DNA from 4 places in the Rhizobium sp. 862_C5_N1_2 genome. Region 2 is predicted to be linked to each of the others. Evidence: riboswitches for the same ligand, from Rfam matches in the RefSeq annotation. Region 2 holds a riboswitch; each other region holds the start of a gene.
What was found. Region 2 has a riboswitch for cobalamin ahead of bluB (5,6-dimethylbenzimidazole synthase). Riboswitches for the same ligand answer to the same signal wherever they lie in the genome.
Positions count from the first base shown of each region.

Region 1 (5,494 bases), on a different contig from region 2:
TGTTCATCGCCCGGAAGGATTCGTCGATCAGCGATGTCAGCCCCGCCGCCCTCAACGATAAAATTCTTGGGGTGACATCGTCGACAGCGCAGGAATCCTATGCCAACCATCTTTATCCGGAAATGAAAAAGAAGGTGTTTCGGTCTTCGCCCGAATTGTACAAGGGTCTGGCGGACGGGAGCGTCGACATTATCCTCGAGGATAAACTCGCCATCTACGACTGGATTGCCAACACCAAGGCAGGAAGCTGCTGCGAGTTCAAAGGACCGGATCTGGTCGACATCACATACTTCGGTGAGGGTGCCGGCATCGCGCTGCGCCTCGATGACAAGGAGCGTCTTGCGCGCCTGAACGAAGCGTTGAAGAGCATCAAGGCGGACGGGACCTACGACATGATCAACGCAAAATATTTCCCGTTCAGCATCCAGTAGTTCGTCAATCAAATCGTTGTGCGATGCAGAATGGCCGGCTTTCCGCCGGCCATTCCTATCAGGTAAAGTCCTCAGTCGTAGTCGCTAGAGCATTTCCGTTTTTCTTCGAATCACGGAAATGCTCTATCCCTTTGTTTTCTCGCAATTCCGGACGCAAAACCGCTACGCGCTTTTGCTGGAATTGCTCTAGGCGGCTTTCGCGACCTCTCCGTGCGGATCGAGGACATATTTCGTCGCCGCTCCCTGGTCGAAGCTCTCATATCCATTGGCGGCATCGTCGAGCGGAATGACCTTGGCGTTGACGATATCGGCAATTGGCAGCCGGTCGTGGAGGATCGCCTGCATGAGCTGACGATTATATTTGATCACCGGAGTCTGGCCGGTGTGGAAGGACTGCGCCTTGGCCCATCCGAGGCCGAAGCGGAGCGACAGATTGCCGTGTTTGGCGGCGTTGTCGACGGCGCCCGGATCCTCGGTAACGTAGAGGCCGGGGATGCCGATCGAACCCGCGGCACGGGTAATCTCCATCATCTGATTGAGCACGATCGCCGGCTGTTCGCCGCCCGAGTGGCCGCGTGCCTCGAAGCCGACCGCATCGATGGCGCTGTCCACCTCATTGGTGCCGACGACCTGCGCGATCATGTCGCCGAGACGGTCGCTCTTCGACAGGTCGATCGGTTCGAAACCGACCTTCGCCGCATGCGCCAGACGGTCCTTGTTGAAATCACCGATCATCACGACAGCAGCGCCGAGAATGCGAGCCGAAGCCGCAGCCGCAAGGCCGACAGGGCCGGCACCGGCGACATAGACGGTCGAGCCGACCCCAACACCTGCACGCACTGCGCCATGGAAGCCGGTGGGCAGAATGTCGGAGAGCATGGTGAGATCACGGATCTTCGCCATTGCCCTATCCCGATCGGGGATTTTCAGCAGGTTGAAATCTGCGTAGGGAATGGTGACATAGCGCGCCTGTCCGCCGATCCAGCCGCCCATGTCGACATAACCGTAAGCACCGCCGGCGCGGGCCGGGTTTACCGTCAGGCAGACACCGGTATCCTGAGACTTGCAGCAGCGGCATCGGCCGCAGGCGACATTGAAAGGCACCGAGACGATATCGCCGATTTCGAGCATCTCGACGTCGATGCCTTTCTCGATGATCTCGCCGGTGATTTCATGGCCGAGGACCAGGCCCGGCATCGCCGTCGTGCGGCCGCGGACCATGTGCTGATCGGAGCCGCAGATATTGGTCGAGATCACCTTCAAAATCACGCCGTGTTCAATGCGGCGGCCGTCAGGCGCTTCCAGCTTCGGGTCGTCGATGTCGCGAACTTCAACCTTGCCCGGCCGGAGATAGACGACGCCTCTATTTTTGCTCATGAATTCCTCCCACTTGTTTGAATGCCTCGATCTGCAACCGATGCAGTCGATGGCAACCTTCCCTCCGGCCTGCCTCCTCTGCAGCCCGGTCCACAACACGAGGATACCGCCGCATCGGGCGATATTCAGATTTGCAAAAGGGACAGATTGGATGGAGAAGAGGAGTGAACGCCATGGTTTTCGCCTGTCGTTCCGCTCGTGATCGTCTGCCGCAATCCGTCGATTTGCTGTGCCAAGAGCTGGTTTCCGGCTCCAGAATCTCCTTTCGATCCATCTCGATATCTTTCCGGATGTCTATCCGGCGATTTCCTTGAGGATTTCAGTTCTTCTACCGCTGCGGGGCGGCGCCGGCGTCAGGCCAGCGTCCCAATGGTCCATTTCGCCAGTTTGCGAGATAGCGCCTTGAACACCACAAGCAAACCATGCCTGACGTAAAACAGCGATCAAGAAAACGACATGGGCGCAACTCAAAGACGACAGTCGGCAAAGTCGCAATAGCGCTGCGTAGCAGAAATAATTGATCCCGCGAATACGGCGGTTTTCCGGATCGTCCCGGAAGATTTGATCGCCGCCTAAAGGCTTTAGGCGCGATGCGGTCGCCGGCTGCGGCTGACGTCGATTGCCGTGTGCCAGAACACGGCGCCGAGGATGATCGCGCCGCCGAAAAAGGTGGCGACGGGCGGCTCTTCGGAAAACAACAGCCAGACCCAGAAGGGCGTGAGCACGATTTCCATCGTGCCGATCAGCGCCGCCTCCGCCGGCGGCATCCGCTTCGCCCCGGCAAGGAAGAGCACCAGCGCCAGGGAGAAATTGGTCGCGCCGAAGGCGGCGAGGACGATCCAGTTGTGCAGGTCGAGCGAGCCGACCGAACCGAACGGAGCGAAGAGTGCAAGTGTCAGGAAAGCGCTGACCACGGTCGGCGGCAGGCTCGGCACGTCGGGACTGATGCGCGGAATGATGATGACGAGCGCGAAGGACGCCGTCATGCCGAGCGCCAGCAGGTCGCCCCAACCGGTCCCGCCGCCGATCGACGAGGCGACGATGACCGCAACGCCGAAGAGCGAGATGCCGCCGGCAATCAGCGTCCGCCTGGAGACCCTCTCCCTGAGGATGACCCACCCGAGCAGTGCCGCGATGAAGGGCGCGGTCGCATAGATCATCGTCACATTGGCGACGGTGGTCATGTAAAGCGCCCCGATGAAGCATACCTGACTGAAGGTCTGGCATGCGATCATCGCAAGACCTGACGGATGGAAGACGGATCGCCATTGCTGCCGTGAGATGCCCCCTTCGAGGAAAAGGCAGGGGATCAGCAGAAACAGGCCGCCGAACAACGACCGCCAGGCGATCGCCGTCCATACGTCGGTCGTCAGGAGCCGCGAATAGACGCCGCTCGCGCTCCAGGCAAGCGTCGCGGCAATGATGAGAAGCACACCCTTCTCGTGCTCGCTGCCTGCGAGGCGTCTGGCCGGATTTTCAATGGTCACGCAGATATTCTCAAAGAAGGAAGTCGAACGCGGTTCTTTTCTGCGCCAAGAATTGACATTAGACAAACGAATAGTAGAGATAGCTACCATCGATTTTTTCTATGGCTATTCCTATGCACGAGCCGATTGAGAGCGACCTGCTCAGAACCTTCCTGGTCGTTGCCGAGACTTCCAATTTCTCCGCGGCTGCCCAGCGCATCGGGCGGACGCAGTCGGCGGTCAGCACTCAGATCAAGCGGCTTGAGCAGACGATCGGCGAAGCTCTGTTCGAGCGGGGCGCCCGCGGCGTGCTGCTGACGCGCCAGGGCATACAGCTCGTCCCCTACGCCCGCAGGATAATCGACCTCCTGAACGAGGCCGCCGCGACGATCCGGAGCAAACCGCTGGACGGACCGGTGCGCATCGGAATTCCGGAGGAATACAGCCAGACGGTGCTGCCGGCAGCCCTTGCTGCTTTCGCCGTACGCCACCCGGCCGTCGAGGTCACCGTGTCCTGCGACTACACAGTTCGCAACCTGGCCGCCCTCGAGCGGGATGAGCTCGATCTGGCCGTCGTTTTCGACTGGAGCGATGAGACGAAAGGCGAGGTCATCTGTATCGATCCCACAGTCTGGGTCACATCGATGGTCCACAGGCTGCACGACATCGATCCCCTGCCGATAGCGACCTATCGCAACTCCACCTGGTCACGCGATTTTGCGCTCCGGTCGCTGGAGCAGATCGGCCGCAACTATCGAATCGCTTTCATCGCCGATACTGGCTCGGGGCTGAAGAATGCCGTGACCGCAGGCCTTGCCGTCACCACGCTTTCCCGCAGCAGCATTCCGCCCGGCTGCCGGGAACTCACCGCCGAAGACGGTTTCCCGCCGGTCGATTCCTCCAAGGTCGTGCTCCGCCGGAGCACTTACCGTTCCAGCGAGGCCGTTCGGGAACTTGCCGAAATGATACGGGACGCATTCCAGCCTATGCCCGCACCTCCGATGACGTGATGCGGCGCCGCAAGCGGCGCCGGGTCTCCGACGGGCTTTCGGAAAAACTCGCCCGGTAGCTTCTCGCAAAGGCTGAGGCCGAGTTGAAGCCGGTTGCCGCCGCGATGTCGGCGAAGGAGGCCGTCGTCTCGATCACCTTGCGGCGGGCCGCATTCAAGCGCAGGGCGAGATAATGCACATGCGGCGGCGCGCCGATACTCTGCTGGAAAAGATCCTGCAGATGTCGGGCGCTGATGCCCACCCTGCGGGCGAGCCGCGTAAGAATCAGAGGCTGCTCGATATGCTCCTCCATCAGCCGCACCGCTTGCGCGACACGGGGATCGTGCATGCGCAACCCAGCCGAGGCTGCGGAAAGTGACTCATCGGCATGGAAGGACGGCTGCTCATAGCGGAACAGCCGGCTGACCTCGAGCGCCAGCGAATAACCCTGCCGCTGCCTGATCACTTCCAGCATCAGGTCGACGGTTGGAAGCGAACCGGAGGTCGTCAGCCGCTTGCCGTCGATGACGAAACGATCCTTGACGGCCCGCACCTCAGGATAGGCCAGCGCAAAATCCTCGTAGTCCTCCCAGTGGACGGTCGCCGGCAGTCCGTCGAGCAGGCTTGCTTCCGCCAGCAGCCATGTGCCGGACTCGATGCCGGCAATCACCGTGCGATAGCGGGCAGCCTGGGAGAGCTGCATCTTGAGGGCCGGCGTCGCGCTGTGGCGCCAGTTGTAACTGGCAAGCACGAATAGCGGCGTATCCTCGGTCGTCGCCTTGAAAGCGCCTTGTGCGGGCACGGCGATATTGCTGGTGGTCGGGACCGGTGCTCCGTCCGGCGTGAGCAGCCGCCAGCGATAGAGTTCGCTGCCGGAAATGCGGTTGGCACCGCGCAGCGGCTCGATGACCGAGGCGATCAGGATCAGGTTCGCGTCCGGCAGGACGAGAAGGTCGATATCGAGCCGTTCCGTCGATCGCTGCAGCAAGGCCACCTCCCTCGAGTTCTGATAATGTATCAACTGCTTCCGAAAATGCAACGCATCGCCATCCATCCTGTCGCGTAATGCGGACAAGACGAGGGAGAACAAAAGCATGCCTCTTGCGATGAACCGCGATGTCTTCATCACCTGTGCCGTCACCGGCGCCGGCGATACGGTTTCCAAATCCAGCCACGTGCCGATCACTCCCAAGCAGATCGCCGATTCCGCCATCGATGCGGCAAAGGCCGG
Region 1 is NZ_JBPWPT010000004.1:274,172-279,665, reverse strand. Features, by position in the region: gene ACD590_RS34095 (transporter substrate-binding domain-containing protein) at 1-431, shown strand, start outside; gene fdhA (formaldehyde dehydrogenase, glutathione-independent) at 618-1,808, opposite strand; cobalamin riboswitch at 2,029-2,228, opposite strand; gene ACD590_RS34085 (DMT family transporter) at 2,390-3,295, opposite strand; gene ACD590_RS34080 (LysR substrate-binding domain-containing protein) at 3,409-4,284, shown strand; gene ACD590_RS34075 (GlxA family transcriptional regulator) at 4,259-5,257, opposite strand; gene ACD590_RS34070 (3-keto-5-aminohexanoate cleavage protein) at 5,358-5,494, shown strand, end outside.
Region 1: another riboswitch for cobalamin. It lies ahead of fdhA (formaldehyde dehydrogenase, glutathione-independent); the one in region 2 lies ahead of bluB (5,6-dimethylbenzimidazole synthase).

Region 2 (5,494 bases):
CTGAGATGATAGTCGATGCGAGTTGGGTAGACAACGGTCCCGGTTGGATGGCCTTGCTCCTGAAAAGCAGAGACGATGTCCTACGTGTCCGTCCGAACTACCAGAGTATTTCCGGACTAAGGGTAGGCCTGATTGCACCATGTTTGGGGGACGTCGATGGTGTGGATTTCGAGGTCCGCGCCTTCACCGCCGCTGGTTACGAAGACCCAGTCACTGGTAGCCTAAATGCGGGTTTGGCAAAATGGCTCATTTCCGCAAATCTCGCGCCGCCTTCATACATCGCTGCGCAAGGGACGGTCTTGGGCAGGTCAGGGCGGGTTCATGTCCGGCTCGAATCTGAAGATATTTGGGTTGGCGGCAATGTCGTTACCTGCATAAACGGAAAAGCTATCCTCTAAGACAGTCATCGACCTGAGGCCGATGACTGCAATTGGCGCTTTCCTGCCTACTGAAAGTTCCTCGATAATTGGTGGGGTCGGCATGGACGTCGCGGCCCTCACCGCGATGTCCCTAGCTCCGGCAGGGATCAGAGTTTGTCTAAAAACGCCAATAGCTTGTCGCCAGCCCTGAACCGGCCAGGCGATTGTCCATTATACGGATCGATCTTGGCTAGAGCGGCCTCCTTGATCCTGCTCTCATTGATCCTTTCACTTGGCAGCGCTTCGCGGTATAATTAGAGCGGGCTAAAATAGAAAATGGGACGGCCGTCAAAACAGAAAACCTTCCGTCTTTGGGCCGGGGATCAACTATGGGGGTCGAAAATGCTTAGCGGCTTTAGCAGGGCCTGCGCGCTAATCCTTTTGTCAGGGAACTTCGCTTTCGCCCAATCGGATCAGATAGAGCCAAACGCTGGAATGTGGAAGACGTGGGTAATCACGTCGGGCAAAGACTTCCGAGTCCCGCCCCCACCGGATACTTCCGCAACCGAGTTGGAGCAGGTTCGCGAACTTGTCGCAAAGAACGATGCGCAGGTCGCCGCCAAGATCACATTCTGGGACGCCGGTTCGCCCGGCTATCGATGGATCGACCTGGTCAACAACCGTCTTCTCGCAAACCAGACGATCCCCAATGCGCATCGCGTCTACACCTATTTGACGATGGCGGTCTACGACGCCACCATCGCGGCTTGGGAGTCGAAATACTTCTACAATCGCCCCCGCCCGAGCGAGGTGGATACGACACTGCCGACTGCGCTGCCTACGCCTCGGAGTCCCGCTTATCCATCCGAACACGCGGCCGCCGCCGCCGCCGCCGCGACCGTTCTTGCCTATTTCTTTCCCGACGAGGCGTCGTCGTTCCAGGCGATGGCCGAAGAAGCCGCACAGTCGCGTGTCCTTGCCGGTGTCCAGTTCCCAAGCGATTCATCCGCCGGCCTGGAACTGGGGCGACGCGTGGCAGAGCAAGTGATTGCGCGGGCAAAGGCCGACGGCTCCGATGCCGTCTGGACCGGCACCGTGCCGACCGGGCCGTGCATGTGGGTCGGAGACAAACCCGCCAATGCAACCATGCCAAACTGGAAGCCGATCCTGCTCGAGACAGCCGATGAATTCAGGCCACCGACTCCGCCCGACTGCAAGTCTGCGGCCGTGAAGGCCGAGACGGATGCAGTCCGCCAGTTTGAGCGAAAATTCCCCAACAGCTACAAGGCGTTCTACTGGCAAAGTCCATCCGGCCTGTTCACAGACTGGTATGACTATGCCAGCAAGTGGATGTTCGAGGACAAGACGGATTCGAACCCGCCGCGCGCCGCACGGGCTTACGCGATGCTCGCAACGGTCTACTACGACGCCTACATTGCAAGCAACGACGGGAAATACGCTTATTGGTACCTGCGGCCCAACATGCTTGACCCGAGCATCACTCCCCTGTTCGCAGTGCCGGCCCATCCCAGTTATCCGTCGAATCACTCCACGTTGTCGACTGCCCGATGCGAGGTGCTTGCCTATCTGTTCCCCGACCAGGCGGAGTTCATCCGAACGGTCGGCAAGGAAGCGGGCGATTCCCGCATCTGGGCCGGCATCCACTATGAAATGGACAACCGGGCCGGTGCCGCACTTGGCAAAGCAGTCGCCGGGAAATTCATCGAGCGGGCAAAAAAAGACGGGGCAGACTAGCGGAAGGGCCGCTAGCGCCTTTCTCCCGAAATGTCGCAATCCTAAGCGAAGGGTTCTCGGTGGAACGTTCCGTTCACTCAGCAGCCGACGTGCGAGGCAGCAACGTTTCTCAAACGATGCGGATGCGGCGCGTCACCTGGCCATTGCTTTCCCAGTATGTGTGCTTTTTGGCGATCAAGGGATCGTCCATCGCCGGTTGAATTTGCCCTGCGGTACTGATCGCGCGCGAGGTCACCGTGTGTTCTCCAGGCGAGGGATTTGGCCAATCCAGTGACCAAATCTTCCAGGCGTATTCGGCCTCCTCGCTGTGATCGATGACTGCCGGCATCCAGGGCCCTTGATCAATTTTCAGTTCGACCCGGTCGATCGGTGCACCCCAGGCTGCGCCGACGACCCGGTGACCCGAGTCGTTGCGCGTGACCTTGGCGGGCGCGGATTTCAGCAAGGCCCGGCCGACCGAGGTCTCGGCCCGCACGGTCTCGCCTTTGTGCTCTTCCTCCCGGATGGTGACATAGTCGCGGCCCATCAGCAGGCTCATGAAGCGGGTGTCGCGAACCTCGATGCCCTTCAGCCACTTGACGTTGGCGATCCCGTACCAGCCCAGAGTTATCAGCCGCAGCGGGAAACCGTTGGGGGCAGGCAGGGTCGCTCCGTTCATTTCGTAGCAGAGCAGATTGTCGGGGTTCATCGCGTCTGCGAGCGACATGCTGCGAGCGAAGTTCTGTTGCATCTTGATGTCGCGAATCGTGACCTCGCCTTTGTCGGTGCCGAAGAAGACGACCTCTAGGTGTTCAGTCCCCATCCATCATGGAAGACGAGTTCCTCGAGCGGCAGCCGCTGCCGCCAGCCTTTGACGGACAGTTCCGGCTCGTCATAGAGCCGGTCGACGAAACCGGCACAGAGCCAGGCGACCACCTCGATATGCTGGGGTATACCGAGAATGCTCTTCAGGTCGCTTTCATGAAAGATGCTGACCCAGCCGATCCCGACCCCTTCCGCCCGCGCCGCAAGCCAGAGATTCTGGATGGCGCAGACTGTGGAATAGCTATCCATCCTGGGATTGTGCGTGCGCCCCAGCACGACGCTGCCGCTGCGGGTAGGATCGCAGGTCACGCATATGCCGAGCGGCGCCTCGACGATGCCTTCGAGCTTGAGCGAGCGGTAGGCCTGCCGCCGTTCGCCTTCGAACATCAGCGCCGCCTCCTCGTTGGCCCTCGCAAAAGCATCCCGGACGCGCGCCCGCACGGTTGCGCTTTTCACCAGAATGAAATTCCACGGCTGCATAAAGCCGACGGAGGGTGCATGATGGGCAGCCGTCAGCAGCCGCTGCACAAGGTCATCCGGCAAGGGATCGGGCAGGAACTGGCTGCGAACGTCGCGCCGCGTCATGATCGCATGATAGACGGCCTCGCGTTCGGCCAAGGAAAAACCGGACGCCGCCGAAAGGGCATCATCATCAAAGGGTCGCATCGTCAAATCCCCAACAACGCAACCGCCCCGCCGTCCGCGCGGATCGGTCTATCTAGCCAGGCCGGTCTTCTGACTCGGCGTCATCCGTCTGCCGCAGCCTTCCCGGCAAAAAGCCAGTGGCGTGATGAAGCGGCAAGCGTCAGCCTTACAGCGTTGGGCACGTTCCGGCTTTGCACCGGATTCCCGATTCTCCCGCCTGGACGGCGGGCACCTGACGGCGCATCTATTTCAGGAAAGCGCGGCGGCGGCAAGCCGGCCCTCATACCGCCGACACGTTGCATGCGACATCGACTTCATGGACAGAGGCGCATCGCTGCCTTAGAAACAAACCGATCCTGACCGACGCCCATGGCGCCGCACTTTTTCTCTTTGCACTTTGGTTGCCCGTGCCCCGCCTCACGCCCATGATCCTTGCGGTCGCCCTGTTCATGGAACAGATGGATTCGACGGTGATCGCCACCAGCCTACCGGCGATCGCAGCCGATATCGGCACCTCGCCGATCGCGCTGAAGCTCGCCGTTACCAGCTATCTCGTGGCGCTGGCGATCTTCATCCCGATCAGCGGCTGGATGTCCGATCGTTTCGGCGCACGCAACATCTTCCGCATGGCGATCTTCGTTTTCATGATCGGTTCGATCGCCTGCGCCTTTTCCAATTCGATCACGGCCTTCGTCATCTCACGCCTGATCCAGGGCGCCGGCGGCTCGATGATGACGCCGGTCAGCCGCTTGCTGCTGGTCCGGGGAACGCCGCGTCACGAACTCGTCGATGCCATGGCCTGGCTCACCATTCCAGCGTTGATCGGTCCGATCATGGGTCCGCCGATCGGCGGCTTCCTCACCACCTACCTCACCTGGCACTGGATCTTCTGGATCAACGTCCCGATCGGCGTGCTCGGCATCATCCTCGTCACCCGTTTCCTGCCGGCGGTTGAGCCACGCAGTCCCCGGCCGATGGATTTCCCCGGCTTCTTTCTTTGCGGCCTCGGCTTCTCCGGCTTCGTCTTCGGCCTGTCGGTGATCAGCCTGCCGGCCGTGCCCGTTATCTATGGTTACGTCACCGTTGCGATCGGCATCCTTGCCGGCCTCCTATACCTCCTGCATGCCCGCCGCGTGCCCTATCCGCTTCTCGATCCGAAGATGTTCCGTTACCCGATGTTCCGGGCGGCAATCCTCGGCGCCTCGAATTTCCGCATGGGACTTGGCGCCCTGCCTTTCCTGATGCCGCTGATGCTCCAGCTCGGCTTCGGCCTGACGCCGCTGCAATCGGGCTCGGTCACCTTCGTCAGCGCGCTCGGCTCCATGGGCTCGAAATTCGCCGCCTCGCGCACCTTCAATGCCTTCGGCTTCCGCACGGTGATCTCCCTCACCACCTTGCTGGCGGCGATCTTCCTCGGCATCAACGGCCTGTTCACCGCCGAAACGCCACTGTTCCTGATCATGGCCTGCCTGCTGATCGGCGGCCTGTTCCGCTCCATGGCTTTCTCCGGCGTCAACGCCATGGCCTTCGGCGATGTCGATGATGCCGACAGCAGCCAGGCAACCGCAATCAATGCCGTTGCCCAGCGTATCTCCATGGCGATGGGTGTGGCGATCGCCGGCGGCATCCTCGAAATTTCCAGCAGCTTTCACGACGGCAGGCTGCTGGTCTCGGATTTCCACATCGCCTTCTTCAGCGTCTCGGCGATTTCGGCGCTGGCCTGCATCACCTTCCTGCGCCTGCCCCAAGATGCCGGCGCTGAACTGACGGCGCGCGGCCGCAAGCGCCGGCACGTCGAGCCGGAAGAGGCCGTGGCTGAAAATAGCTGATCTCCCTGACGCCACGGAAGCCCTGCTACACCCACCGGTTCGCAAGGCTCGGCGCCGGCGGCAGCAGGCGCGAATGGCACGCGTGTGCTCAGCATTCGTTTC
Region 2 is NZ_JBPWPT010000001.1:2,193,151-2,198,644, forward strand. Features, by position in the region: gene ACD590_RS11075 (PhzF family phenazine biosynthesis protein) at 1-398, shown strand, start outside; gene ACD590_RS11080 (phosphatase PAP2 family protein) at 930-2,114, shown strand; partial or broken gene ACD590_RS11085 (molybdopterin-dependent oxidoreductase) at 2,224-2,901, opposite strand; gene bluB (5,6-dimethylbenzimidazole synthase) at 2,898-3,584, opposite strand; cobalamin riboswitch at 3,627-3,814, opposite strand; gene ACD590_RS11095 (MFS transporter) at 3,989-5,392, shown strand.

Region 3 (5,494 bases), 370 kb from region 2:
AACGCGCCCTCACCTGACGGAAGCACCGCCGTTGCAGCAAACAGCGCGCCTTCATAGGCAACGAACCCGGCCAGGAAGGCGCCGGCCATCGTAACGGTAAGATCTGTCGACAGACGAAGTACCCCGAGCGCCGTAGCCAGGCACGCAAATGCCGCGATACCGATCGCCAGACCCCAGGCATAACTGTCCCAGGTCTGGGGATAACCGAGCACGAGATATCCGACCATCTGGTTGGCAAGCCAGGCCAGCAGAACCGCCGTCACCGCCATCCGCCGGGGAAGAATGACAGCCGATACCGCCGCCAAGGCCACGAAGGGCGTTATGCAGGCGAAAAGCAGGCTGAGAGCGACGCTCGCACCTGAAATGACGACGACCCAGGCGACAGCGAAGCCGGGTGCGACAGGGCGCAGGGGAAGCTGATTTCGTTCGAGCATCTCGAAACTCCATTCGACCGCAAGAAATAATACGCCAGTCCGGGAAAAAGGCTAGCGAGGCCATACCTCCTCTTGAGATCGAAATTCCCCGCCATTCCTCAATCCATGACGTATTGGATATGATGCCGGCCGTGCACGGCCGATTTCTGGACATGGGCGCGAACGCCGAAGACCCGGCCGATCATATCCTCCGTCAGCACCTCCTCCGGCGCCCCCGAGGCGACGACCTCGCCTTTCTGAAGCACCGCCAGCCTGTCGCAGAACATCGCCGCCAGATTGAGATCGTGCAGTGCGACGATGCAGGTGATGCCGAGCTTCGAGATCAGCGAGAGAATGTCGAGCTGATGCTGGATATCGAGATGGTTGGTCGGCTCGTCGAGCAGCAGTTCGCTCGGCGCCTGCGCCAGCGATCTGGCAATATGGACGCGCTGGCGCTCACCGCCCGACAGCGTCTGCCAGAGCTGGCCCGCCCTCTCCCGCATGCCCGTCCGCGACAGGGCCTCGTCGACGGCTGCGTCGTCTCCGGCGCCCCAGGACGACAACAGCCCGCGATGCGGCGTGCGGCCGAGCCGCACCACGTCGCGCACCGTCAATTGCGTATCCGTCGTCGTCTGCTGCTCGACGAAGGCGACGCGCCGCGCAAGCGCTGCGCGCGACAGCGAGGATATATCGTCATCACCCAGCCGGATGACGCCGCTGCGAACCTTGCGCAGCCGGCAAATCAATCTGAGAAGGCTCGATTTGCCGGAACCGTTCGGCCCAAGCAGGCCGAACACCTTGCCCCTTTCCACCGTTAGGCTGACGCCGTTGACGATGACGGTATCGCCGGCGGCAAAGCTTACCTCGTCGACGCTGATGCTCATGCATTCCCTCGCACGCGATAGAGGATGATGGCGAAGGCCGGCGCGCCGAAGAGTGCGGTGACGACGCCGATCGGCAGGATTTGCTGCGGTATGATGACGCGCGAAACAATATCGGCGCCGACCATGTAAATCGCACCGCCGAGCGCTGTTGCCGGCAGCAGCCGCCCATGCCCCGGCCCGACGAGGAAGCGGGCGGCGTGAGGGATGACGAGGCCAACGAAGCCGATCGAACCCACCATGCTGACGACGCTTGCCGTCATCGCCGCCGTCATGCCGAACAGCACGATTTGGACGCGGCGTACGGCAATGCCGAGCGAGGCGGCAGCATCCGTGCCAAAAGCGAAGGCGTCCAGCGCCCGCACATGGGCCATGCAGATGATGAAGCCGGCAAGCGCGATCGGCACCGACAGATAGACATCGGGCCAGCGCACGCCACTGAGCGAACCCAAAAGCCAGAACAGGATGCCGCGCGCCTGCTCGGCATTCGCCGAAGTCGTCACGATGTAGGAGGTCAGCGCATTGAAGAGCTGCGAACCGGCGACGCCGCAAAGGATGATGCGCTCGCCGCTTCCTCCCGCACCCGTTGCCAGGAAGCCGACCAGCAGAAAGGCGATCACCGCACCGATGAAGGCGCCGCTCGAGAGGCCGAGAATACCGTAGCCGAAGCCGAGGATCATCACGCAGACGGCGCCCGTCGAGGCGCCGGCGGAGATGCCGAGCACATAGGGTTCGGCCAGCGGATTGCGCAGCAGCGCCTGCAGGATCGCACCGGAGAGCGAGAGCGATGCGCCGGCGCTGGCCGCGACGAGCGCGCGGCTCAGACGATAATCCCAGACGATGCCCTGGTGGATGCGGCTGATCTCGAAATTCGTTCCGAACAGCCGGTTCGAGACCGCCTCCGCCGTGGTCGCAACGGGAATTGCGATCTCGCCGATGGAAACGGCAAGGCTGATCATCAGCCCGAGCAGGAGAAGTGCTACAATGGTGAGCGCGGCAAGCGCCCACCATCCCTGTTGCCTGACCGACATTGCCTTCACTGCGCCAGGCCGAAGGACTTGATGCCGTTCGCCAATGTCTCGATGCCATCGATCGTGCGGATCGTCGGGTTCATCGACTGCGCGTCCATCATCACGAAGTGCTTGTTTTTGACCGCGTCGAGCTCCTTGGTCACAGGGTCGTTCTCAAGAAAATCGACCTTGACCTTAGGATCGTCAGCCGCGTAACGGCGGCGGTCCATGGTCGCGAGCACGATGACGGCAGGGTTCGCCTGGGCGATGGTTTCCCAACCGACCAGCGGCCATTCCTCTTCCGTGGTGACGACGTTCTTCGCACCGATCGTCTTCAGGATATAGGCGGGCGCGCTGTTCTTGCCGGCGATGAAGGCATCGCCGTTGACCTCTTTGCTGGAGAACCAGAAGACGACGGGCAAGTTCTTGCCCGATGCGCCCGATATCGAAGCGACGGCATCCGCCTCGCGCTTCTTCAGCGCCGAAATCAGCGCATCGCCGCGGTCCTTCACGTCGAAAATCTCCGAGAGCTCGGCGACTTCCTGGTAGATCAGCTCCATCGTGAACAATTCCCCGCGCACGCCGTCGCCGCCATCGGTGTTGACCTTGGCGACGCAATCCGCCGGCGCGAGATATGTATTGATCCCGAGATCCTTGAACTGCTCCCGCTTGCCGACGGAGCCCTGCGCGCCGACATGCCATTCGAACTCGGCCGCCACTAGGTCGGGCTCCTGCCCGACGACGGATTCGAAGCTCGGATCGTTGTCGGCAAGTCGCTTTATCTTGCTGTTGGCCTCGGCATATTGCGGCAGGACTGGACCGACCCAGACGGCCGTCCCGGCGACCTTGTCGGCAAGGCCGAGCGAGAAAAGAATTTCGGTCATGCCCTGGCCGATCGAAACGATCCTGGCGGGCGCCTTCTGAAAAGTCACCTGCTGGCCGCAATTACTGACGGTCAGGGGGTAGTGGGTCGCGGCAAGGCTTGGTGCCGCAAGGCCGGCGAGCCCGAAGGCAAATGTCATGGCGGCGAGAATCTGGCGCATGGAAAACCTCGATGAAGGAAAAAATGACGGCCGTTCCGCGCATGTGCGCGGACCGAAAGCACGCTTAGGCGTGCCCTAGCCGCAGGAGGCCCAATCGAGACGGATGCATGCCGGAATTCGGCGAAGGTTCAGCAGGTCAATCATATCTGTTCCTTGTCCGGGCATCCCCGCCCGGTTGATTGGATCGTGATTGACGGCAGGTCTCCTGGCTTGCGGATATCCGTCGTTACATCCGCCTTCCCGCGATATCCGCAGTGGCAGGGCCATGGGCCCTTCAGAGATGGCCAGTCGCTGGCCACTCCTGAGATGATCGACAATCCGCTTACAGTTGCGGGGGCAGCCACGGTCTCGGTCCCTACTGGGTCGTCCTCACCGTGTTCCCTATTAATCCCCTTGGAGTCATCTTCAGGGAACCGTCGAACCCAGTTACGTCGCAGACCTGCACGACGTCAATGATGATTCCGAAGGAGCCATCCCACCAGCGGATAAATATGTTGCGATCGCCTCCGCCCGCCGCATCGCCGAAGCCTACCGCACCTGGGGCAAAGGCGCCCACTCCCAGCCCCGGCCGCCTCTACAACGCATCCAGCGGTATCTTCAAATACCGCCGGCCGTTCCCCTCCGGCTCGGGCAACCGCCCGCCGCGAATATTGACCTGCAGCGCATGCAGCATCAGCTTCGGCTTCGGCAGCGTGCGGTCGCGCGCCTGGCGCAGCGCGATGAAGCCGGCCTCGTCGATGCCTGCGATATGAGGATTGGCGCTTTTCTGGGCGGTCACCGTGCTTTCCCAGCGCGGGTGGCGGCCGCCGGGCTGGTAGTCGTGGCCGGAAAAGAGCCGGGTCTCCTCGGGCAGCAATAGGATGGCCTGGATCGAGTGCCAGAGGGCACTGGCGCTGCCGCCCGGAAAATCGGTTCGCGCCGTGCCGGAATCCGGCGTGAACACTGTGTCGTGCACGAAGGCGGCGTCGCCGATTACATAGGTCACTGAGGCGAGTGTGTGCCCGGGCGAAAACATCACGCGGGCTTTAAGCGCACCGATCTCGAAGGTGTCGCCATCGGCAAACAGCTGGTCCCATTGCGAGCCGTCGGTTTTAAGCGCCGGCCAGTTGTAGATCTCCTTCCAGAGCGTCTGGACGTCGGTGACATGAGCGCCGATCGCGGTCGGCGCACCGGTCTTTCCGTTGATGTAATGCGCGGCGGAGAAATGATCGGCATGCGGATGCGTGTCGAGGATCCACTCGACCGTCAGCCCTTCACTTTTGATATGAGCGAGGATGGCGTCGGCATTGGCCGTTCCCGTCGCCCCCGACATTTCGTCGAAATCGAGCACTGGGTCGATGATGGCGCAGCGTTTCGTCGCCGGGTCGGAAACGACATATTGCACAGTGGAGGTGCGGGGCTCGAAGAAGGCCTTCACATGAGCCGCCTGCCCTGCCCGCTTCTCCAGAAAGCGGCGCGCGCCGGCAAGATCGAAGCCGAGGTTTTGACCGAAGGCCTCGACATCTCCGGGCTTCATCCGGCCGTCGAGCACCTCGCCCAGCGCGTAGAGCGTCAATGCCCGTGTGCCGCTCTTGCAATGGGCGACGACCGGTCCCTTCGCCTGCGCCATCGCCGCCTGGAAGGCGCGGATATCGGCCTCGGTGATCTCGGTCCCCTTCACCGGCACGAAGCTGTAGGCGAGCCCGGCGGCGGCGGCGGAAGCCTTTTCCGAGGTATTGCCCGGCTGCCCCGGCTCCTCGCCATCCGGCCGGGCATTGATGACGGCGGCAAAGCCATCAGCCGCGAAGGCGGCAAAACCTGCGGCGTCGGGCTGCCCCGCCACCGATATCAGCTCATTGACCCTCACGGATGTCATCGAAGCCCCCGCGCTGCCCGCACCAGGCATTATCGCACGTATATCGACACAATCTCACAAGTATATTGCCGAACGCAAGAATAGGCGCTTGGTATTTCTCTGCACCTGTCGCCGATCCGCAAAGCCTGACGAAACCGGCGGGAGACGCCGCCCAAACTCCCGCCCATCCCGGCCGAGTATCGTCAAAACGACAGCGTCGCAGCACCTTCCTTGATCTCGGCATGCATGGCGCTGGCGCCGACGATGACGACACCGTCGAGCAAGTCTTCCTGCGTGTAGCCGCGCGAGGTCA
Region 3 is NZ_JBPWPT010000001.1:2,562,508-2,568,001, forward strand. Features, by position in the region: gene ACD590_RS12985 (hypothetical protein) at 1-434, opposite strand, end outside; gene ACD590_RS12990 (ABC transporter ATP-binding protein) at 533-1,297, opposite strand; gene ACD590_RS12995 (FecCD family ABC transporter permease) at 1,294-2,325, opposite strand; gene ACD590_RS13000 (ABC transporter substrate-binding protein) at 2,331-3,347, opposite strand; cobalamin riboswitch at 3,526-3,780, opposite strand; gene blh (bifunctional sulfur transferase/dioxygenase Blh) at 3,922-5,202, opposite strand; gene ACD590_RS13010 (DsrE family protein) at 5,385-5,494, opposite strand, start outside.
Region 3: another riboswitch for cobalamin. It lies ahead of ACD590_RS13000 (ABC transporter substrate-binding protein); the one in region 2 lies ahead of bluB (5,6-dimethylbenzimidazole synthase).

Region 4 (5,494 bases), 150 kb from region 2:
GTCGGCGCCCGTGGCAGGCTCGATTTCACGGTGATCGGCAGGGCCGTCAACGAGGCCTCGCGGCTCGAAAAGCTCTGCGGCACGCTTGAACAACACCTGCTGATGTCGGAGAGCTTCGCGGCCACCTGCGCCGTGGCCTGCGAGTATCTAGGATCGTTCGAGCTGCGCGGTGTTTCGAAGCGGGCCGACGTGTTCAAGCTCGCCGACGCCGTATCCTGAAGCGTCGATCCGATCGGCGCGACGACGCTCAGATCTCGCCTGAGACCTCGCGGCGGCGGCGGTCGAGTTCTTCGCTGTAGCGGCGCAGCGTATAGCTTTCGCTGAGCTGGCCGATCACCTTGCGTTCGATCAGGTTGTTGACGACGGCGAGTGCTTCGCTTTCGCTCTTGTCGAAGATCGCCGCCGCTTGCCTGGCATTCATCTGCGGCTGCAGGAAATCGTTGCGGTAGTGGATGAAATCGGCAAGCGTCTTGCCCTCGTCCTGGGCGTCGGTCGGGTTGGCGTAGATCTCCGGCACCAGCACGAGGCCCGCATATTTGTCGCTCTCCTCGACGAGGATGACGCGCTGGGTCGAGCCGATCGGGAAGGCCTGCTTGAATTCCTCCAGAGAGATGCCCGCCCTTGCCGTCTTGACATCGGCGCGCATCAGCTTGTCGACCGTCAGATTGCGGATCCAGCCGACATCATGGGCGCTGCGGATGCTTTCGCCGCGAAGATGAAAGCGCCATGTGGCGAAGGAGTAACCGAAGGTCGAGCGGACGACGAGCGAGGAGGTGATGACGGCGGCGAGCACCAGCGCCGTAATCGGGAAATCGCCGGTGATTTCGAGCGCCAGGAACGTCATGGTCAGCGGCCCGCCGATGACGGCGACGGCGAGCGAACTCATGCCGACCACGGCATAGATGACGGGCGTCAGCGTCGCATCGGCGAAATAGGGGCCGCAATAGGCGAAGAGCTTGCCGAGCAGGGCGCCCATGAACAGCGAGGCGAAGAACAGCCCACCCCTGAAGCCGGAGCCGATCGAGATCGCCGAGGCGAAGGATTTCAAGAGGAAGAGGCCGATCAGCGTCGGGATCGCCACCTCACGGGAAAGGTTGAGATGCAACGCGCCGTGGCCGGCCGAGAGCACCTGCGGTGAGATCATCGCCAACAGCCCGACGATGATGCCGCCGAGTGCCGGGCGGAAGGGTGGGGCGATCGAGCTCTTGCGCGCCAGCTCTTCGACAAAGGCGACGCCCTGCATGATCAGGATGCCGACACCGGCGCAGAAAGCACCGAGCAGCAGTGCCGGGATATAATCGGCTGGCACGACCGAGCCGAAGCTGCCGATATCGATGGTGAAATCGCTGCCGGCAAGCAGCCTTGCGATCAGGGTGGAGACAAGGGCGGAGACGACGACAGGCGTCAGCGACACGATCGTATAGGTGCCGATGATCAGCTCAAAAGCATAGAAAGCACCGGTCAGCGGCGCGTTGAAGGCGGCGGCGATGGCGCCCGCCGCGCCGCAGCCAACGAGGGTGCGCAGGTCCGAGCGGCGAAGCTGCAGCTTCAGGCCGAATTTCGAGGCGAGGCCGGCAGCAAGCTGGGTATAGCCGGCCTCCAGGCCGACGGAGGCGCCGAAACCGTTGGAGATCAGGTTCTGCACGGCAACGATGATGCTGTCGGTCAAGGACAGGCGGCCGCCATGCAGCGCATTGGCCTCGATCGGGTCGACCATCGGCTTCTTGCGTCGTTTCGCCAGCACTAGGAGCAACAGGCCGAGCAGGGCGCCGCCAATGACGGGGGCAGTGAGCAGCAGCATCTTGTTCTCGATCTCGGACGAGCTCAGTCGCTCGCTGTCTGATATGCCGAAGACCAGCTGATGCAGCTCGTTGGAGACGTAACTCATGCCGGTGACGGCGAGACCCGAGATGATGCCGACGACGGCGCCCGCCAGCGACAGGCCAACCTCGCTACGGCGGGTCAGCGCCCGCAGGCGTCCCGGATCGAAGAAAACACGCAGCGCACGAAAACGGCGCCGATCCAATTTCATAAGCATGGCTAGACAACTAGGCGGGGAGAGGCCCGGTCAAGGGCGGAGATGGTCGCGCAGTCCGCTTGCGACGCAATTGCGGCGAAAAGCCGGCGGCTGGGACAAATTTTTATGATGTAAGTCTCTGATAAATGACGATATTTTAGGTAGAGTAAGTCGTGTTGGCGGAGTTGCTTCCTCTGGCCGGCCATTGCCCGGTCGCCAAGGCCGGTTGACTTCACCTCTGAGCTTGCCTAACCATCCCTCAACGGATGGTCGCCCGACCATCCCGACATAACGGATGGTTCCGGATCGGTGTTACGCCCTTCCGGATGAAAAGGGAATGTGACGCGGCGGACCCAAGCCGGGCGCCTTCATCACAGCCGACCCCGCGACTGTAGAGCGGTCAGGGTCTTCCATCCGGCGTTAAGCCCTTTCTGCCGGCAGCCTGCAATCGTGCAGGCGGGCGGGACGGGCGGCATGCCGGAAAAGCCACTGGATATGCATGGTGATCAACCGGGGTCGGACGCCTCTCAAGTCTACGAATCGTCCACCTTTTCACTGATGCAGCCGGGAAGGCAAGGATGATCCGCTGGCACGATCAGGGCGACCGGTTTCCGGTCTGCCCCGATCGCAGCCGATAACCGCGAGCCAGGAGACCTGCCATGCGTGCCGGGCGCGAAGCCCACACCTGGGCACTATGCCCGTTGCCAGCACGGAGGTTGTCTTGGCTGAACGATTGAATTCAGCGCAGCCTGGTGCGGCGCGATTTGGCGGGGCCTTACAGCCGCCGGCGTCTTCCGTAGCGGCTTGCGCGGCATCTATTCAGAAGGCAACGCCGGCATGACGGCTGCCCCCTCCAACACTGTCTTCATCCTCGGCGGCGCGCGCTCCGGCAAGTCCAGGTTCGCCGAATCCCTCGTCACCGCGACCGATCTGGATCGCCACTACCTTGCCACCGGGCGGGCCTGGGACGAGGAGATGCAGGCGCGCATAACGCAACACAAGGCCGATCGCGGTCCGTCCTGGACGACGCATGAGGAGCCGCTCGATCTTGTCGGCAAGCTTACCGACATCGATGGCGAAGGGCGCATCGTGCTGATCGATTGCCTGACGCTGTGGGTCACCAATCTGATGATCGAGGAGCGTGAGATGGCGGTGGAATTTGCCGCACTTGCCGATTTCCTGCCCGCCGCGAAGGCGCGGCTCGTTTTCGTTTCCAACGAGGTCGGTCTCGGCATCGTGCCGGATAATCGCATGGCGCGGGATTTTCGCGATCATGCCGGCCGGCTGCACCAATCGATCGCGGCGAAGGCCGCCGAAGTCTATTTCATCGCGGCAGGCTTGCCGCTGAAAATGAAGGGTTAAGTCCATGAACCAGCAGAAGATTCCCGCAACCGTCATCACCGGCTTCCTCGGTGCCGGCAAAACGACGATGATCCGCAACCTGCTGACCAATGCCGGCGGCAAGAAGATTGCGCTGATTATCAACGAATTCGGCGATCTCGGCGTCGACGGCGACGTGCTGAAGGGCTGCGGTGCGGAGAATTGCACTGAGGACGACATTATCGAGCTCACCAATGGCTGCATCTGCTGCACGGTCGCGGACGACTTCATCCCGACGATGACGAAGCTGCTCGAACGCGAACAGCGGCCCGACCATATCGTCATCGAAACCTCGGGCCTTGCTTTGCCGCAGCCGCTGGTCGCCGCCTTCAACTGGCCCGACATTCGCACCCAGGTGACCGTCGACGGTGTCATCACGGTGGTCGATAGTGCTGCCGTTGCCGCCGGCCGTTTCGCCGACGACCATGATGCCGTCGATGCGCGCCGTGCCGAGGATGAATCGCTCGATCACGAAAGCCCGATCGAGGAGCTGTTCGAGGACCAGCTCACCTGCGCCGACCTCATCGTGCTCAACAAGACCGACTTGATCGACGCCGCGGGCCTTATCAGGGTGCGCGACGAGGTCGCCTCCCGCACGGTGCGCAAGCCCGTGATGATCGAGGCGAGAAATGGCGAGGTGTCAGCCGGCATCTTGCTCGGCCTTGGCATCGGCACGGAGGACGATGTCGCCAATCGCAAGTCGCATCACGAGCTGGAGCATGAGGATGGCGCGCCGCACGATCACGACGAATTCGACAGCTTTGTCGTCGATCTCGGAGCCATTGCCGATCCCGCCGGTTTCGTCGAAGCGCTGAAGGACATCATATCAGCCCATGACGTGCTGCGTCTCAAGGGTTTCGTCGACGTTTCAGGCAAGCCGATGCGTTTGCAGCTCCAGGCCGTCGGCAGCCGCATCGACCATTATTTCGACCGCGCCTGGGCAGCCGGAGAAAAGCGCGGCACACGCCTCGTTGTCATTGGCCTGCACGAAATGGACCAGGACGCGGTGAGGGCGGCGATCGAAGCGCTGGCATAGACCGATGCATCTGCTTCTGGCCCAGCAGGGAACGATCAGCGACGGCGAGGAGGCAATCGACCTTGGGCAGACGCCGGGCGATATCCTGTTCCTGTCGGCGGCCGACAGCGAGCTTGCCGCGATCGCAGCCGCCCATCGCGATCGCCGGACAGCACCTTCGCTGAGGCTCGCCAGTCTGATGAGCCTCAAGCATCCGATGTCGGTCGATACCTATGTCGAGCGCACCGCGCGGCATGCGAAGCTGATCATCGTGCGTGCGCTCGGCGGCGCCAGCTATTTCCACTATGCGCTGGAAGCGCTGCATGCGGCTGCGGCTCGCGCCGGTGCACTGATTGCGGTCTTGCCGGGTGATGCCAGGCCAGATGCGGGGCTGGTTCCTTTCTCCAATGTTGATCTCGACGATCTCAACGCGCTCTGGGCCTATCTGATCGAGGGCGGCGATGCTAATGCGCGGGCGTTTCTCGATTATGCCGGGGCGATGCTGTCGGGCACAGAGATGCCGGCACCGGCTGTGCCTTTGATGAAGGCAGGTATTTGGTGGCCGGGGCGGGGGTTGATCGGGGTCGAGGAGTGGCGGCGGGTCGTTTTAGATATGTCTTCGGGTGCGGGGATGGTAGCGGAGGAGGGATTTGAATCCCCTACAGTCGCCATCAGCTTCTACCGCGCCCTGGTGCAGAGCGGCGAGACCGGGCCGATCGAAGCGCTTGTCGAGGCGCTGGCCGCACTCGGCCTCCGGCCGCTGCCGGTCTTTGCCTATAGCCTCAAGGATCCCATCTCCACCGGCATTCTCGAAAGCGTGTTTTCGGCGCTGAAACCCGACGTTGTCATCAACACGACGGGCTTTGCGGTCTCGGCACCGGGTGCGGACCGGCAGCCGACGGTGCTGGAAGCGAATGAGGCGATCGTGCTGCAGGCGATCCTGTCGGCCTCGTCGAAGGAGGCATGGGCGGCTTCTCCGCAGGGCTTGTCGGCGCGCGATCTCGGCATGAACGTGGCACTGCCTGAAGTCGATGGCCGGGTGCTGGCGCGGGCGGTGTCCTTCAAGACGGCGGCGCGCTACG
Region 4 is NZ_JBPWPT010000001.1:2,347,321-2,352,814, reverse strand. Features, by position in the region: gene ACD590_RS11860 (adenylate/guanylate cyclase domain-containing protein) at 1-219, shown strand, start outside; gene ACD590_RS11855 (chloride channel protein) at 248-2,038, opposite strand; cobalamin riboswitch at 2,297-2,693, shown strand; gene cobU (bifunctional adenosylcobinamide kinase/adenosylcobinamide-phosphate guanylyltransferase) at 2,855-3,379, shown strand; gene cobW (cobalamin biosynthesis protein CobW) at 3,384-4,433, shown strand; gene cobN (cobaltochelatase subunit CobN) at 4,438-5,494, shown strand, end outside.
Region 4: another riboswitch for cobalamin. It lies ahead of cobU (bifunctional adenosylcobinamide kinase/adenosylcobinamide-phosphate guanylyltransferase); the one in region 2 lies ahead of bluB (5,6-dimethylbenzimidazole synthase).